Regions from separate parts of the Micromonospora sp. WMMD730 genome, predicted to be linked through region 1. Evidence: riboswitches for the same ligand, from Rfam matches in the RefSeq annotation. Region 1 holds a riboswitch; each other region holds the start of a gene.
What was found. Region 1 has a riboswitch for cyclic di-AMP ahead of ACN265_RS21540 (C39 family peptidase). Riboswitches for the same ligand answer to the same signal wherever they lie in the genome.

Region 1 (3,845 bases):
TACGAACGTCGGGTGCGCCCCGACGCCGACATCGTCGCCGAGACGGTGCTGCTGGCCGCCGGCATCCTGGTCGGCTACGCCCGCCGGCTCGACGACGGGTTCGACCCGGTGCTGGCGCTCACCGCGCTGCTGCTGCTGGGCTTGGTGCTGCTGGTGGGGCCGCTGCGCGACGCCGGCAACCTGGAGATCCGGGCGGCGAACCTGCCGGTGCGGGCGTGGACCCCGCTGGTCGCCGCCCGGCTCGGCGGCGTACTGCTGGGGCTGCTCGCCGTGGTGGCGGTGGCCGCCGCGTTCGCCCTGCCTGCCGTGCTGGCGCTGGTCGTCGTGCTGGTGGTCGCGGCCGGCTGCGGTGCGGTCGGCCTGGACCTGGCCCAGCGGCGGTTCCGGCCGTCGGGCGGGGGCGGCCCGGTGACCCGGGCGCTGCGCGCCCACCAGCCGGAGTTCCTGCTCTACTTCTCCGCCCCGCCCGGCTCGGAATACCAGGTCACCATGTGGCTGCCCTACCTGGAGCGGCTCGGCCGGCCGTTCCTGGTGCTGCTGCGGGAGCCGGAGTTCCTGCCCACGATCGCCGCCGCGACGAGCGCCCCGGTGGTCTACTGCCCCACCCTCAAGGCCATGGACGAGGCGCTGGTGCCCAGCCTGCGGGTGGCGTTCTACGTCAACCACGGGGCGAAGAACAGCCACTGCATCCGGTTCACCCAGCTCACCCACGTGCAGCTGCACCACGGCGACAGCGACAAGGCCCCCAGCGCCAACCCGGTCTCGGCCATCTTCGACAAGATCTTCGTAGCCGGTCCGGCGGCGATCGAGCGGTACGCGCGGGCCGGCGTGGAGATCCCCGCCGAGAAGTTCGTCGTGGTCGGCCGGCCGCAGGTCGAAGCCATCGAGGTACGCCGGGAGGCCCGCCCGCTGACCGCCCCGACCGTGCTCTACACCCCCACCTGGACCGGCCACCACGCCGACGCCAACTACTGCTCGCTGCCGGTGGCCGAGCCGCTGCTGCGCCGGCTGCTCGACCGGGGCGCCACGGTGATCCTGCGGGCCCACCCGTACACCGGGCAGAACCCGGCCTCGGCCCGGCAGCTGGCCCGGCTCACCGAGCTGCTCGCCGCCGACCGGACCCGTACCGGCCGGCAGCACCTGTGGGGGGCGGCGGCCAGCCGTGAGCTGAGCCTGACCGAGTGCGTCAACCGCTCCGACGCGCTGGTCTCCGACGTCTCCGGGGTCATCTCCGACTACCTCTACTCCGGCAAGCCGTACGCGGTGACCGACCTGGGCGTCGACGGCGACGAGTTCCTGGACCGGTTCCCGCTGGCCCGCTCCGGTTACGTGCTGCGCCGGGACATGGCCAACCTCGACGAGGTGCTGACCGGCCTGCTGGACACCGACCCGTTGGCGGCGGCCCGCTGGGACACCCGGCGCCGCTACCTGGGCGACTTCCCCGCCGACGCGTACGCCGACGGTTTCCTCGACGCCGCCCGCCGGGAGTTGGAGCCGGGCTGGGCCCCGCCGGCCCCCCGTGCCCCCGCCGCTCCCCTCTCCCCCCGGATCTGACCGGGGGCCGCCCGCCATCGGGCCGATGTTGCGGTATCCGGATCCGCTGACACCGCTACATCGGCCCCATGACGAGCACCGCCCCGGCCGCGGGCGGCCGGGGCGGGTGGGGGGTGGCTCGGTCAGGCGGAGTAGCCCCGGGTGGCGATCCAGTTCGCCAGGGTGGTCACGCTGACCCAGTAGGCCGGCAGCGACGGGTCGGCCGAGTCGGCGATCCGCACGGTACGGCCGTTGTCCCGGTAGCCCACGGCGGCGACGTAGTGGCCGCCGGGGAAGGAGTGCCAGCCGCCGTCGAGGTCGGTGGCGTCCCCGGCCACGTTCGCGACCACGGCCCGCTTGTCGGTGACCGCCGCGACCACGTCGGCCCGCAGCCGCTCGATCTGCGCGTCGCTCGGGGTGCCGGCGAACATCCGGGTCCGGTACGGGTCGCCCTTGACCACGGCGTTGAGCACCCGGGTGGTGTCCTCGGCCGAGTTGGTGCCCATCTCGGTGGTGCCCAGCTGGGCGGCGAGGTCGTCCTGGCCGCGTTCGATGCCGGCCGCGCTGAGCGCGTTGCGCACCGCGGCCGGGCCGCAGTAGTAGTAGGTGATCTGGGCCTGGTAGTCGTAGCGCAGGACCTTCGACGACGGGGGCTTCGGGGCCGCCTTGCGGGTCAGATCCGGGTCGGCGGTGGCGCGGGCCTTCGCCCGGGTGACGCGCGGCGCCGGGGTGGGGCTCGCCGACGGGCTGGTCGAGGGGGTGGCCGACGGGCTGGCCGGGGCGGGGACGGCGACCCGGGCCTGGGCGCGGCTGGCGACGTCGTCGAGGCGGGGGGTGGTCTCGGCCACGGCGGTGGCGCGTTGCTGGTCGGTCGGGGCGTCATCGACCCCGGCGGCCAGGGCGGTGCCACCGGCGGCCAGGACGAGGACCGCCGCCGAGCCGACGACCATCCGGTACGGGCGCTGGGCGCCCAATCGGCGGAGCTGACGCTTCATGTGGTGCTTCACGGGGTGTTCCTCCACGGGGCGAGGCGGCCGGGCACGCCGGACCGGCACGTGGCGGGTACGCCACGCGCGGATCGGGTGTTGCGCCGCTCGTTCGGCAGGGACCGCCCGACGGGAGCCGGACGGGTCGGCGGGTCGCCCGACCGGGGTCGGGCGGCGGGGTGGACGGCCGGGTCAGCGCGTCAGGCGCGACGGTCCGGCGGCACCCCGGTGCCGAGGTGGAGGAACCACCGAGGGGGTGGGGTCATGCTGCACGAGGATGAAACTCCTTCCGCTGCCGCCGACCGGGTTAGCTGACGGATTCGGGCGGGAAGATCGCCCTACCCCGGGCCGTGGCCCGGAGATTCACCCCAGGTGGTGCGTGTGGGTCCCCGGTTCGTGACATGCACGATTGAGCGGGTCGGCACGGCGTCGCCTCCTGCGATCGGAAACCGCACCGGACCGCAGCGACACTACTGGTCACCCTTCGCTCCCGCCAAGCCCTGTGAGCTGCGCAAACATCGTCGGGTCGGCTTCTTTGCGGGGCACTCGGGCAGCGGGGGTGCGGGCCGGGACGAATGGCCGTCAGGGCTCGGCAGGGCAGTGACCGGACAGCCGACCCGCAACCTCCGATGATCAGCGGAGTCGATGTGACCGGGTGTGACGGGCTGTCCGGTTCCGCCGGACCGTGACCGCACCCACACCGCCCTGGATAACGATTCGGCCCCCGGGACCCCCGGTCTCCCGGCCCGCGCGGCCCCGGGCAGGACCACCGCCCGCAACGGGACCGCCGGGGCGGGGGCACGGCATTCGCAACGGGGCCGAAGTCGCGGGGTCAACGCGGCGCGGACACCGCCATCTGCGCGTCATTGTGTCGATCATCCCGGGCCGGGCCTGGTCCGGCCCGGGAGCGGCGGTCCCGGGGTGGTCAGCCGACCCGGGCCGGGTGCCAGCGGGCGGCCTGCGTGAGGCGGGTCGCCGCCGACGTCGCGGTACGGGGCAGCGGGACCCGGCCCGGCCGCACCCGCTGCGTCGCCGCGTACGCCTCGGCGGCCAGGGAGCGGGCGGCCTCGGCGGCCAGCTCGGCGTCCCGCCACGCGACGCTTTCCCGCCAGGCCGCCGCCCGGTACGCCGCACGCCGGTCCTCCCGGACCGCCCGGGCCAGCATCACCTCGTGCTCGACGGGGTGCCGGCGCGGGTCCCAGCCGTCGCGGTGCGCGAAGACGTCCCGCAGCCGCTCCACCGACAACTCGCCCCGCCAGTGCGCCGCCACCGCCTCCTGGTGCAGCCACCGCTCCCGACCCGCGTACTCGGCGGGTGTCCGGGGGG
Region 2 (3,845 bases), 1.7 Mb from region 1:
GGGCGGTCGTCGGCGACCCGGACCGCAGCACCGGTTTCGTCCTCTCCCGGGAGCCGGCGCTGACCGGGGCGCAGACGGCGGCGGCGAAGGCGGCGCTCACCGCCAACGGCTACGACCTGTGCGACTTCCGCACCACCCGGCAGGACGGTGGCGGCGGAGCCGGCAGCTTCTGCTGACCCTCCATCCGCGACGGCCCGTCCCCGCCGGGGCGGGCCGTCGTCGTGTGCCGGTCCGGCGGCTCAGGACCCGGCGTCGGCCGGGTCGGGGCTGAAGAGGGCGAGCAGGGCGCCGACCTGGCGGTCGGCCTCGGCCGGGTGCCGGAAATGGCCGCTCGGGTTGAGCGTGTACTCGTTGCGCCGGCCGACCCGGGTACGCCGCAGGTAGCCGCCGGCCTCCAGGTCGGCGACGATCGCCTGGGCGGCCCGTTCGGTCACCCCGACCTCGTCGGCGACGTCGCGGAGGCGGGCGGTGGGGTTGCGGGCGATGGCGAGCAGCACATGGCCGTGGTTGGTGAGGAACGTCCAGTTCCGGGTGCTCCCCGTGCCGTCTGTCGCCATGCCGGTCATGGTATGGCCCGTACCTGGGAGACCCGTCGTCGGCCGCCCCGACGGGTCCCGGGGTCGCCCGCCGATGCGGTACGCGCCCCGGGTCCGACACGCCGTCGACACCGCGCCGACCGACGCCTGAAACGTGTATCACGAAATCTTGACGTACCTTTAGCTGCGTGTGACCGTGGGGACACGGCCGTCGTCGCCGCCGGCCGGCGTGACCAGGTGCGATTCCGGACCGAGGTGAGGCAATGGCCCCGATCACTCCGACCCAGGCGTTGGCCGAGTTGCAGGCCGGCAACCGGCGGTTCGTCGCCGGTGCGCCCCGTCATCCCAACCAGGACGCCGGGCACCGCACCGCCGTCGCCGACGGTCAGCATCCCTTCGCCGTCATCGTCGGCTGCTCCGACTCCCGGCTCGCCGCCGAGATCATCTTCGACCGGGGTCTCGGCGACCTGTTCGTGGTCCGGACCGCCGGCCACACCGCCGGGCCCGAGGTGCTCGGCAGCGTCGAGTACGCGGTCACGGTGCTCGGCACCCCGCTGGTGGTGGTCCTCGGGCACGACTCCTGCGGTGCGGTGCAGGCGGCCCGGGACACGGCCCGCACCGGCACCCAGCCCCCGGGGCACCTCTACTCGGTGGTCGCCGCCGTCGGGCCGAGCCTGCGCCGCGCGGCCCAGCAGGGGGTGCACGACATCGACGGGATCGTCGACATCCACATCGCGCAGACCGTCGAGGTGCTGCTCGGCAACTCTCCGGTGATCGCCGCCGAGGTGGCCGCCGGTCGGTGCGCGGTGGTCGGCATGTCCTACCGGCTCGCCGCCGGCGAGGTCCACCAGGTCGCCCCGGCCCCCGAGCCCGCCGCCGCGCTGCCCGAGCCCGCCGCCGCGCTGCCCGAGCCCGCCGCCGTGGTGCCCGCACCGACCGTGCCGGCCGGTGCGGCGCCGGAACCCGTCGCCTCCTGACCCGCACCGGTCACGACGAAGGCCGCCCGGCTCAGCCGGGCGGCCTTCGTCATGCGTGGCCCGAACAACTCATCGGGGCCGGTGGTGCGGTGCCGAACACGGTCGCTACAGCAGTGACACGTGGACGTGGTCGGTGTGGTTGGACGGCCCCGAGTACGAACTCCAGCCGTTGGCCGGGAACCAGATCTGCCGGTTCCAGATCACGTAGTAGATGCCCAGCCGGTCCGAGTTGCGGATCAGGAACGCGGCGAGGTTGTTGCCGTACATCCGGGTGTCGTTGTTGTGCCACGGGCTGAACCCGCTGTTCTGCAACGACCAGTCGCACGCCCTGCCCTTGGGGTGCTCCCACGGCCCGCCGGGGCGGTAGCAGCCGACGAACCGGTTGAACCCGGCCCGCTTGACCTCCTTGTACATGTGCAGCGTGCGCGGGGTGATGCAGCCGGACGTGGTCGGGTCGTTCTCGCTGCACGACTCCCCGCGCCAGTCGCCGTTGGCGGTCTGGCCGGGTGCGACGCGGGCCACCGGGGACGTCGCGTCGACCAGGCCGCCGGTGAAGCCCCGGCCGCCGACCAGGGCCAGTGCCTTGTCGGCCTCGGTCTTCTTCTTGGCCATCAGGTTGGCCTGCTTCTGCTGCTCCCGGACCTCGGCGTCGACGGCGAGCTTGGCCTGCTCGGCCCGGGTCTTGACCTTGTTGACCTCGGCCAGCTTGCCGGCGTTGACCATGTTCAGCTCGTCCAGGGCGGCGGCCCGGCGGACGAAGGCGTCCGGCGCGTCGCTCTCCAGCAGCGCGGCGACCGCGCCGACCCGACCCGTCCGGTACGACTGGGCGGCGATCTCGGTGACCTGCGGGGCCAGCGCCGCCAGCTCCTGCTCCGCCTTCTCCACCTCGATGGCGTATTCGAGCTGGCGCTTCTTGGACTTCTCCAGCCGGGTCTTCGCCGCCGAATACTCCCGGTTGGTGGCCTCGATGACGTCGGTGAGCAGCTTCGGCTCGTCGTCCTCCTCGTGCCCCGAGGGGGTGGGCGCGTTGGGCGCGGCCGTCGCGGGGGCGGCGGCCGGTCCGGCGACGATCGCCAGGGCGGCGAGTACGGCCACTGCCGGCGTCAACCAGCGGCGTAGGGGTGCCGTCACAGTTTTCCCTTCCGTCGACCGCCGACCGGGTTAGCTGACGGGTTCGGGACGGAAGTGGCCCCTACCGCTGGCGCGGATTCACCCCAGGTGCTCGGTTCCCCGGCTCGCCGTACGGCGATTGGGCGGTGGCACCGCTGGCGCCGGTGGGCGCCTTCGGCGGTGACCGGCAGCGAGGTTACCCGAGAGTCGTACCGGGGATCTACGCCCGCAACCCGACCAAATGAGTATTTTCCCGATAGCGAGGGGTAATCAGTGACGCGACCGACAGGCGTGACCTCGCCTCCGGTCACGCAGCGCAGTGTCACCATGCGGTGTCCGTGCTCCTTTCCGGGTCTGGCCATCGTGCGGGGGCCGGGGTGGACGGTTCGCCGTGCCGGGGGGCGCTCAACGCCTCCAGCGCCTCGGCACGGTCGGGGGCGGGACGTGGGGTGGGCGGCGACCCGGTCGTACCGGCGTCGGCCGGTCCCCGCCCGGCGGTCACGACCAGCGCGGCCAACCCGGTGGTCAGCGGCACCGCCGCCACCAGGCCGAGGGTCGCCACCGCGCTGCGGACGATCTCCTGGGCCAGGAACTCGCTGGTGAGGATCTGGCTCACCGGGCGGCTGTCGGCGGTGAGCAGGAGCAGCAACGGCAGTGACGCGCCCGCGTACGCCAGCACGATCGTGTTGACCGTGGACGCGATGTGCGCCCGGCCGACCCGGGTCGCCGCCCGGTAGAGCTGCAACCGGGACAGCCCCGGGTTGGCGTGCGCCAGCTCGGTTACGGTGGCCGCCTGGGTGACCGTGACGTCGTCGAGCACGCCGAGCGACCCGATGATGATCCCGGCCAGCAGCAGGCCGTGCAGGTCCACGTCACGCTGGTACATCGACAGCGTGGTGGCCTCCTCGCTGCCGAACCCGGTCAGGTGGGTGGCGGCGGTGGCCAGCGTGCCCAGCACGCCGGTCAGCACCAGGCTGCCCAACGTGCCCAGCACCGCCACCGAGGTCTGCGCGGTGATCCCGTGGGTCAGGTACAGCACCACGAACATGATCAAGGCGGCGCCGGTGACCGCGATCGGCAGCGGCGCACCCCCGGCGGAGATGCCCGGCACCACGAAGGTCAACAGGATGGCGAAGCTGGCCCCGAGGCCGGCCAGGGCGGCCAGTCCGCGCAGCCGGCCGAACGCCACGATCGCCGCCGCGAACAGGGCGACCAGCCAGAG
Region 3 (3,845 bases), 2.2 Mb from region 1:
CGGCGGTGCGGCGGGTGTCGAACCCGTGCCGTCCGCGCCGGGACGGTCGCTGGTCGGGCAGGCCGGCGACACCGTGCCGACCGGGAACCGGGTCGAGCCAGACCTGCACGGCGGGACGCCCGGCGTCGCCGCCGAACGGGCCGCCGTGCTCGCGCCGGGTGAGCATGGCGACGTCGACACTGAACTCGAAGAGCCGCCAGTCGACCTGGGGCGCGGCCCGACCGATCTCGGCCACCAGCGCCACCCGGGCCGGATCGGTCACCGGCTCGGCGCGACCGGCGACGTACGCCTCGTCGTCGCTCTCCTCCGGCGGGAACGAGTGGAGCGCGTAGCGGCCGTCGCGTTCGAGGTCACGCCGCTTGGGCGAGTCGACGACGAAGCAGAACAACCCGCCGTCGGTGACCAGCGGGCAGACCGGGTGCACCCGGGGACCGCCGTCGGCGCGGACGGTGGCCAGGTAGCCGAAACCCGACCCGTACTGCTGGAGGAGAAGGCGGATCCCGTCGGCGAGGCGGGGCTCGTCGGCGGCGAATGCGGACCAGGATGCCATGCGGTCATCCTATCGAACAGGCGTTCTAAAATCAGTCCGACACGCAGGTCGAACGGCCCGACGTACGCCTCGGCGCCAGCGACGACGCCGGTCGGTGGGGCGGCCCGGTGGGCGGGTCCGGCCGGGGCGCTGGATATGGTGTCCCGATGCTGCTCTCCGACCGGGACCTCGTCTCCGAGATCAAGGCGGGCGCGCTGGCGCTGGAGCCGTTCGAACCGAGTCTGGTGCAGCCCTCCAGCATCGACGTGCGCCTCGACAAGCTGTTCCGGGTGTTCAACAACCACCTCTACACCCACATCGACCCGGCGATGCAGCAGGACGACCTGACGTCGATGGTGGAGGTGCCGGCGGGCGAACCGTTCGTGCTGCACCCGGGCGAGTTCGTGCTCGCCTCCACGCTCGAGGTCATCTCGCTCGGCGACCAGCTCGCCGGCCGGCTGGAGGGCAAGTCGAGCCTCGGCCGGCTGGGGCTGCTCACCCACTCGACCGCCGGTTTCATCGACCCGGGTTTCTCCGGCCACGTCACGCTGGAGCTGTCGAACGTGGCCAACCTGCCGATCACCCTCTGGCCGGGCATGAAGATCGGGCAGCTCTGCATCTTCCGGCTCTCCTCGCCGGCCGAGCACCCGTACGGCTCCGCGGTGTACGGATCGCGCTACCAGGGCCAGCGTGGGCCGACGCCCAGCCGCTCCTGGCAGAACTGGCGCACCTGGCCCATCGGCTGACGCGGCGTGCCGTGTCCGGGCCCCGGGTCCGGGGCCCGGACACGGTGGCTCAGCCGGGTCGGCCGTAGCTGTTGACCGGCCCGTCGTCGACCCGCTTCATCGTGATCGGTTTGCCCGCCTGGGAGGCGTGCACGACCCAGCCGTCCCCGACGTACATCCCGACGTGGTGCAGGTCGGAGTAGTAGAAGACCAGGTCGCCGGGGCGCAGGTCGGCCCGGCTCACCCGGTCGGTGACCTGGCGCTGCTGCCGGGCGTTGTGCGGCAACGACACCCCGGCCTTCGCCCAGGCGGCCATGGTCAGCCCGGAACAGTCGTAGTTGTTCGGGCCGGCCGCGCCCCACACGTACAGCTTGCCGATCTGGGCGCAGGCGAACTTGACCGCCGTACCGGCCGGGCCACCGGGGTAGCCGGCGGGGCACGGGGCCGGGCGCAGCTTGCCACCGCCGCCGTTGCCGTAGACCGTCAGCCGCAGCTTCTGCAACCGGTCGATCTCGGTGTTGATCTGCTTTTTGCGGGCCGCGAGCTGTGCTTCGGTACGGGTGAGCTGGGCGACCATCTCGTCCAACGGCGCTTTGGTCGCGGCGAGTTCGTCGCGGAGCTGGGCGACCTCCCGCACCTCGCGCTGCTGGCGGCTGGCGAACCGGTCCAGCAGCCCCAACTGTTCGACCACCTGGCTCGGGCTGCGGCTGCCCAGCAGGGCGTTGACGGTGGACACGTTCTCGCCCTTGTACGCCTGCACGGCGAGGCCGCTGACCTGGTTCATCGCCTGGTCGACGCGGCGTTGCAGGGGGGCGATCCGCTTGCCGAGCGCGTCGGCCTGCCGGCGCTTGGCGGCGAGGTCGATGCGGGTGGCGTTGTGCTGTTCGATGAGCGGTTCGAGCTTGTTCCAGTCCTGGTCGATCTGTCGCTCGATCTCGGCGACCGAGGGGTCGGCGTGCGCCGCCGTGGGGCCACCTGTCAGAACGACCGCGGCGGCGGCCAGGGTGGCGAGGGTGGTGGTGAAGCGGGACCAGCGTGGGCGCGGCACCGTCGTGTTCCGGGCGACCTGGGTCGTCCGGTGCGACGGTGGCCGCGGGGCATGGTGTGCCACCGGGCTCCGGGCTCCTTCTTCCTCGACCGCCTACCGGGTTAGCTGACGGGTTCGGGCGGGAAGGGAGCGCCCTACCGCGGTGGTCGCGGATTCACCCCGGCGTACCTGGGTCCCCGGCTCGCCCGGAGGCGACTCGGCGGTGCCGGTCGACGCCACCCCGGGCGGGGCGGACCTGGTGCCGACCGACGATTGACCAGAGTAGAGACGCTCGTTATCGATCCGCAACCCGCCGGGCCGGCACACTCCGTGACCGGAAAACACGCAACCCCCGGCCCATCGGGCCGGGGGTTGACGTATGTGCTGGTCAGGGGCGGCGGAAGCCGGCCACCGGCATGTAGTTGATGCTGGTCACCTGGACCGGCTTACCGGTCCGGGGCGCGTGCACCATCATGTCGTTGCCCAGGTAGAGCCCGACGTGGTGCAGGTCGCTGAAGAAGAACACCAGGTCTCCGGGGCGGGCCTCGGAGCGCGGGATGGCCTTGCCCTCGTTCCACTGCGCACCGGTGAAGTGGGTCAGCGAGATGCCTGCCGCCTTGTACGCGAACTGGGTGAGCCCGGAGCAGTCGAACGAGTTCGGCCCGGTGGCGCCCCAGACGTACGGGTCACCGACCTGCGCGCAGGCGGTCGCGATCGCGGTCCGGGCGGCGGAGCTGACCACGCCGTTGATCGTGGGGCAGCCGTTCACCTTCACCGTGGTCTTCGGCATCGCCGCCTGCAACCGCTTGATCTCGGTGTTGATCTGGGTCTTCTTGGCCGCGAGCTCCTTCTCCTGCTTCACCTCGGCGGCGATCAGGGTGTCGAGCTTCTGCTTCTCGGCGTCGTACTTGCGGCGGACCACGAGCACGGCCTCGACCTCCCGGCGCTGCTCGGCGGCGAGCCGGTCCAGGATGGTCAGCTGCGTGGCGAGGGTGCCCGGCTTGGTGGTGGTGAGCAGCGCGCTCAGCTCCTGCGAGGGGCCGGACTTGTAGTAGCGGGAGGCGAGGTCACCGACCCGGCCCAGGGCTAGTTCGCTCTGCAGGGCCAGCGGCTCGATCTTCTTCTGGAGGTCGGCCGACTTCTTGCGGTTGACCTTGAGCTGGGCCCGGACCTTGTTGTAGTCCTCGATGGTGGGTTCGAGCTGCTCCCACTGCTTGTCGAGAGCCGCCTCGATCTCCTCGGGCGACGGCGCGGCGTGGGCCGGCACGGCGAGCATCCCGGCACCGACGGCGACCGCCGCGACCAGGGTGAGCAGGCGGCGGGCGACCCGCCGGAGGGCTGCCGGCCGGGCGGGCGGCTGGCCCTGGGCGTGACGGTGAGGGGGCATGGTTGCCACCGGCGTCGACTCCTTTGCAACCGACCGCCGGGCGCCTCGCTAAGGGGAAGAAGGAGGCAGACGTCCCACAGCGGCCGGTGCAACATTAGGGGCAGTCACGGTGGGGAATCAAGGCGGGTGGGCACTCCATCACATCAGTGCAATCGCTTGCACACAAAGGGTGTCCAT
Region 4 (3,845 bases), 3.6 Mb from region 1:
GCCGGTGGCGTCCGGGAGCTGAGCACCTTCGGGGAGCGGCAGCGTGCCGCGCGGGCGGCGGCCCGGGAGCGGCCGGAGGACTACCGGGACTACGCGCACGTGGTGGTCGACGAGTCGCAGGACGTCTCGCCGATGCAGTGGCGGATGATCGGCCGGCGCGGTCGGCTCGCCTCCTGGACGGTGGTGGGTGATCCGGCGCAGACCGCCTGGACGGGTGACCAGGCGGAGCTGGACCGGGCCCGGGACCAGGCGCTGGGCCGGCGGCGGCGGCACCGGTTCACGCTCTCCACCAACTACCGCAACTCGGCGGAGATCTTCGCGGTGGCGGCGGCGGAGATCCGCCGGCTCTACCCGGACCTGGAGTTGCCGAGCGCGGTGCGCTCCACCGGGGTGGACCCGGTGGCGCTGCACGTGCCGGCGGCGGAGCTGGCCCGGACGACGGCCGACGCGGTGGACACGCTGCTGGCCGAGGTGGCGGGGACGGTCGGCGTGATCACCCCGGTGCCCCGCCGCGACGAGGTCGCCGGCTGGTTGGGCGACCGGGGTGGGGCGCGCCTGCAGGTGGTGACCAGCCTCCAGGCCAAGGGCATGGAGTACGACGGGGTGGTGCTGGTCTGCCCCGGCGAGATCCGGGCCGATCCGGGCTCCGGGGTGCGGACGCTCTACGTGGCGTTGTCCCGGGCGACCCAGCGCCTCACCACCGTCGAGCCGACCGGCTGACCGACCGGGACCCGGCCCACCTGGCCGGACGTCCGACCATCACTTGCATACATAGCGATGTGAGCATAGATTGGAGCGGGTCCGCAGCGGCGACGGAGGGTGTGGACGTGGGCGCAGGTCATGACCACAGCGCGACGGTGAGCAACGCCGCGCACCGGCACCGGGGTCGGCTCTGGGCGGCGTTCGGGCTGCTCGCCGTGCTCATGGTGGTCGAGGCGGTGGCCGCCTTCGGCACCGGCTCGCTGGCCCTGCTCTCCGACGCGGGGCACATGTTCACCGACGTGCTCGGCATCGGGATGGCGCTGGCCGCGATCACCGCCACCCGGCGGGCCGCCCGGGACCCGCAGCGCACCTTCGGCCTCTACCGGCTGGAGGTGCTCGCCGCCCTGGCCAACGCCGTCCTGCTCAGCGGGGTCGCGGTCTACGTGCTGATCGAGGCGGTCCGCCGGTTCGGCGAGCCACCCGAGGTGCTGGCCGGCCCGATGCTGGTGGTGGCGGTGCTCGGCCTGCTCGCCAACATCGTCGCGTTCGGCCTGCTGCGGGAGGGCGCCAAGGAGAGCATCAACCTGCGCGGGGCGTACCTGGAGGTGCTCGGCGACCTGCTCGGTTCGGTCGGGGTGATCGTGGCGGCGCTGCTGATCGCCGGCACCGGCTGGTGGTGGGCCGACCCACTGGTCGCCGTGGCGATCGGCGTGTTCATCCTGCCCCGCACCTGGCGGCTCGGCCGGGCGGCGGTGCGCATCCTGGTCCAGGCCGCCCCGGAGCACCTGCCGGTGACCGCCGTGCACGACCGGCTGACCGCCGTGCCCGGTGTCGCCGAGGTGCACGACCTGCACGTCTGGACGCTCACCTCCGGCATGGACGTCGCCTCGGCCCACCTCACCCTGGCCGGTGACGCCGAGGTCGGCGCGGTGCTGGCGGCCGCCCGGGGCGCCCTGCGGGAGGACTTCCACATCGAGCACGCCACCCTCCAGGTCGAGCCCGGGGCGAGCCCCGGCGCATGCGGCCCCGCCCACTGGTGACCCCGCCCCGGGCCGGACGGTCAGCCCCGCCGGGTACTCCCGCACAGAGATCGCGGAAATTTGCGTCGTTTGAACCTTTTGAGGGTATTCACTCTCGTACCCTCAGTCACGAGGTAGGCAGGCGTCACACGCGTACCGGTAGGCTCGGCCCCGGTCTCCGCCAGGCAGAGGCCGCCGCCTAATCGCCCGCCCGGGCGAACCGGGGAACCACGTTCCTGGGGTGCATCCGCGTCAGCGGTAGGGATCTTCCGTCCCGAACCCGTCAGCTAACCCGGTCGGCGGCTGACGGAAGGACATCCGCATGCACGTACGCACCACCACGCGGCTGCTGGCCGCAGTCGTCACGGCGTTGGCCCTGGGCGTGTCGGCCGCGCCGTTCACCCCGGCCGCCGCCGCGCCCGCCACCCGGCTCGCCGCCCCCGGCGACGACGAGGGCGGCACCCCGGCGCTGCGCGACCAGCTCGACGCCGCCAGCAAGGGCTGGCTGGAGGCCAAGGCCGCCCTGGAGCGCTCCACCAAGCGCCAGCAGGAACTCGACGGGCAGCTCAAGACCATCGAGGGGCAGCTGGTCACGCAGACCGCCAAGGTCGGCGAGATCGCCGGCGCGGCCTACCGCACCGGCCGGCTCGGGCCGATGTCCGCCCTGCTCAACAGCAACACCCCGAGCGGTTTCCTGGACCGCGCGGCGGCGCTGGAGACGGTCGCCACCCGGGAGGACCAGGAACTGCGCACGATGATCGAGACCCGGGACCAGGCCACCCGGACCCGGGCGGCGGTCACCCAGGAGATCACCGAACAGCGCAAGCAGGTCGCCACCATGGGCAAGCGCAAGGAGCAGGCCGAGCGGGCGCTGGCGGTGGCCGCCGCCGACAAGCCGGCCCCCACCTCCCGCGACTCCGGCAGCTCGGACGGCACGTCCACCAGCAACGCCAAGGGGGCGCCCCGCAACTCCGACGGCTCCTGGCCGTCCGAGTCGTGCAGCGTCAACGACCCGACGCCGGCCAACGGCTGTATCACCCCGCGTACGCTCAACGCCCTGAACCAGGCCAAGGCGGCCGGTTTCACCAGGTACGTCTCCTGCTACCGGCCCAGCGGCTCCGGCGAGCACCCCAAGGGCCGGGCGTGCGACTTCGCCGCCCAGAAGGGCGGCTTCGGCGGGGTGGCCAGTGGCGGCGACCGGACGTACGGCAACAACCTCGCCGCGTACTTCATCCGCAACGCCGACCGGCTCGGTGTGCTCTACGTGATCTGGTTCAAGCGGATCTGGCTGCCGAGCAGCGGGTGGAAGGCGTACAGCGGGGGCAACGGGGACCCGTCCAGCGACCACACCAACCACGTGCACCTGTCGATGATCTGATCCCGGCGCGGTGGCCCGTCCGCTCAGGGCGGGCCACCGCGGCGCGACCGTCCGGGCGGGTGCCGGCGGTCGTCAGCCGGCGGGGGGTGGGTCGCCGGCCCGGCTGTCCAGGACCGCGCCGAGGCGGCTGGCCAACCCCAGGTGGGCGGCGCGGGCCTGCCGGAAGGCGTAGCCGAACAGCGGGGCCGGCGCGGCGAGGGTGATCTCCACGTCGATCCGCAGCAGGTCACCCTCCATCCGCAGCCGGGTGTGGTTGCGTACGGTGGTGCCGGGCTGCTGGCGGGCCATCGTCACGATCTCGTCGTCGCCGGCCAGCAGCACGTCGGCCTGGTAGGTGACGGGGAACCGCAGCGGCCCCAGCTCCAGCCGGTCGGTGATCGCGTAGCTGGCCAGGGCACCCGGCCGGGCGGGCAGCCGGCGCACCCGGACGATCAGGGGATGCAGCTCCTCCTGCCGGGACAGGTCGCTCAGCAGCGCCATCGCGTCCGCCGGTGAGCAGCGCGCCTGCACCGTGTAGCTGAAGCTCTCCCGCCGGACCACCGGGCCTCCTGACCGTCGTCGGTCGCACGATCGTGCCGTACCGGAGACGGACTGGCAACGTCCCTGGTCAGTGGCGTCGACGCCGACCGGGGCCCGGTCAGGCGCCGGGCAGGACCTCCGGGGTGGCGGCACCGGCGAAGTACGGCTCCGGGGCACCGAAGAGCCCGAGCAGGCCGGTGACCCAGAGCTGTCGGTGCACGAACCGG

Region 2: another riboswitch for cyclic di-AMP. It lies ahead of ACN265_RS28525 (coiled-coil domain-containing protein); the one in region 1 lies ahead of ACN265_RS21540 (C39 family peptidase).
Region 3: another riboswitch for cyclic di-AMP. It lies ahead of ACN265_RS30765 (NlpC/P60 family protein); the one in region 1 lies ahead of ACN265_RS21540 (C39 family peptidase).
Region 4: another riboswitch for cyclic di-AMP. It lies ahead of ACN265_RS06220 (coiled-coil domain-containing protein); the one in region 1 lies ahead of ACN265_RS21540 (C39 family peptidase).

Annotation. Positions count from the first base shown of each region.
Region 1 is NZ_JBMHML010000002.1:5,000,361-5,004,205, forward strand. Features, by position in the region: gene ACN265_RS21535 (CDP-glycerol glycerophosphotransferase family protein) at 1-1,554, shown strand, start outside; gene ACN265_RS21540 (C39 family peptidase) at 1,677-2,528, opposite strand; cyclic di-AMP (ydaO/yuaA leader) riboswitch at 2,801-2,945, opposite strand; gene ACN265_RS21545 (hypothetical protein) at 3,445-3,845, opposite strand, start outside.
Region 2 is NZ_JBMHML010000002.1:6,697,291-6,701,135, reverse strand. Features, by position in the region: gene ACN265_RS28540 (lipocalin family protein) at 1-176, shown strand, start outside; gene ACN265_RS28535 (helix-turn-helix transcriptional regulator) at 240-566, opposite strand; gene ACN265_RS28530 (carbonic anhydrase) at 800-1,513, shown strand; gene ACN265_RS28525 (coiled-coil domain-containing protein) at 1,619-2,644, opposite strand; cyclic di-AMP (ydaO/yuaA leader) riboswitch at 2,648-2,779, opposite strand; gene ACN265_RS28520 (YibE/F family protein) at 2,946-3,845, opposite strand, start outside.
Region 3 is NZ_JBMHML010000002.1:7,163,276-7,167,120, forward strand. Features, by position in the region: gene ACN265_RS30755 (pyridoxamine 5'-phosphate oxidase family protein) at 1-550, opposite strand, end outside; gene dcd (dCTP deaminase) at 697-1,275, shown strand; gene ACN265_RS30765 (NlpC/P60 family protein) at 1,325-2,365, opposite strand; cyclic di-AMP (ydaO/yuaA leader) riboswitch at 2,378-2,514, opposite strand; gene ACN265_RS30770 (C40 family peptidase) at 2,670-3,668, opposite strand.
Region 4 is NZ_JBMHML010000002.1:1,356,609-1,360,453, reverse strand. Features, by position in the region: gene ACN265_RS06230 (HelD family protein) at 1-720, shown strand, start outside; gene ACN265_RS06225 (cation diffusion facilitator family transporter) at 828-1,742, shown strand; cyclic di-AMP (ydaO/yuaA leader) riboswitch at 1,908-2,039, shown strand; gene ACN265_RS06220 (coiled-coil domain-containing protein) at 2,044-3,099, shown strand; gene ACN265_RS06215 (SRPBCC family protein) at 3,172-3,639, opposite strand; gene ACN265_RS06210 (STAS domain-containing protein) at 3,737-3,845, opposite strand, start outside.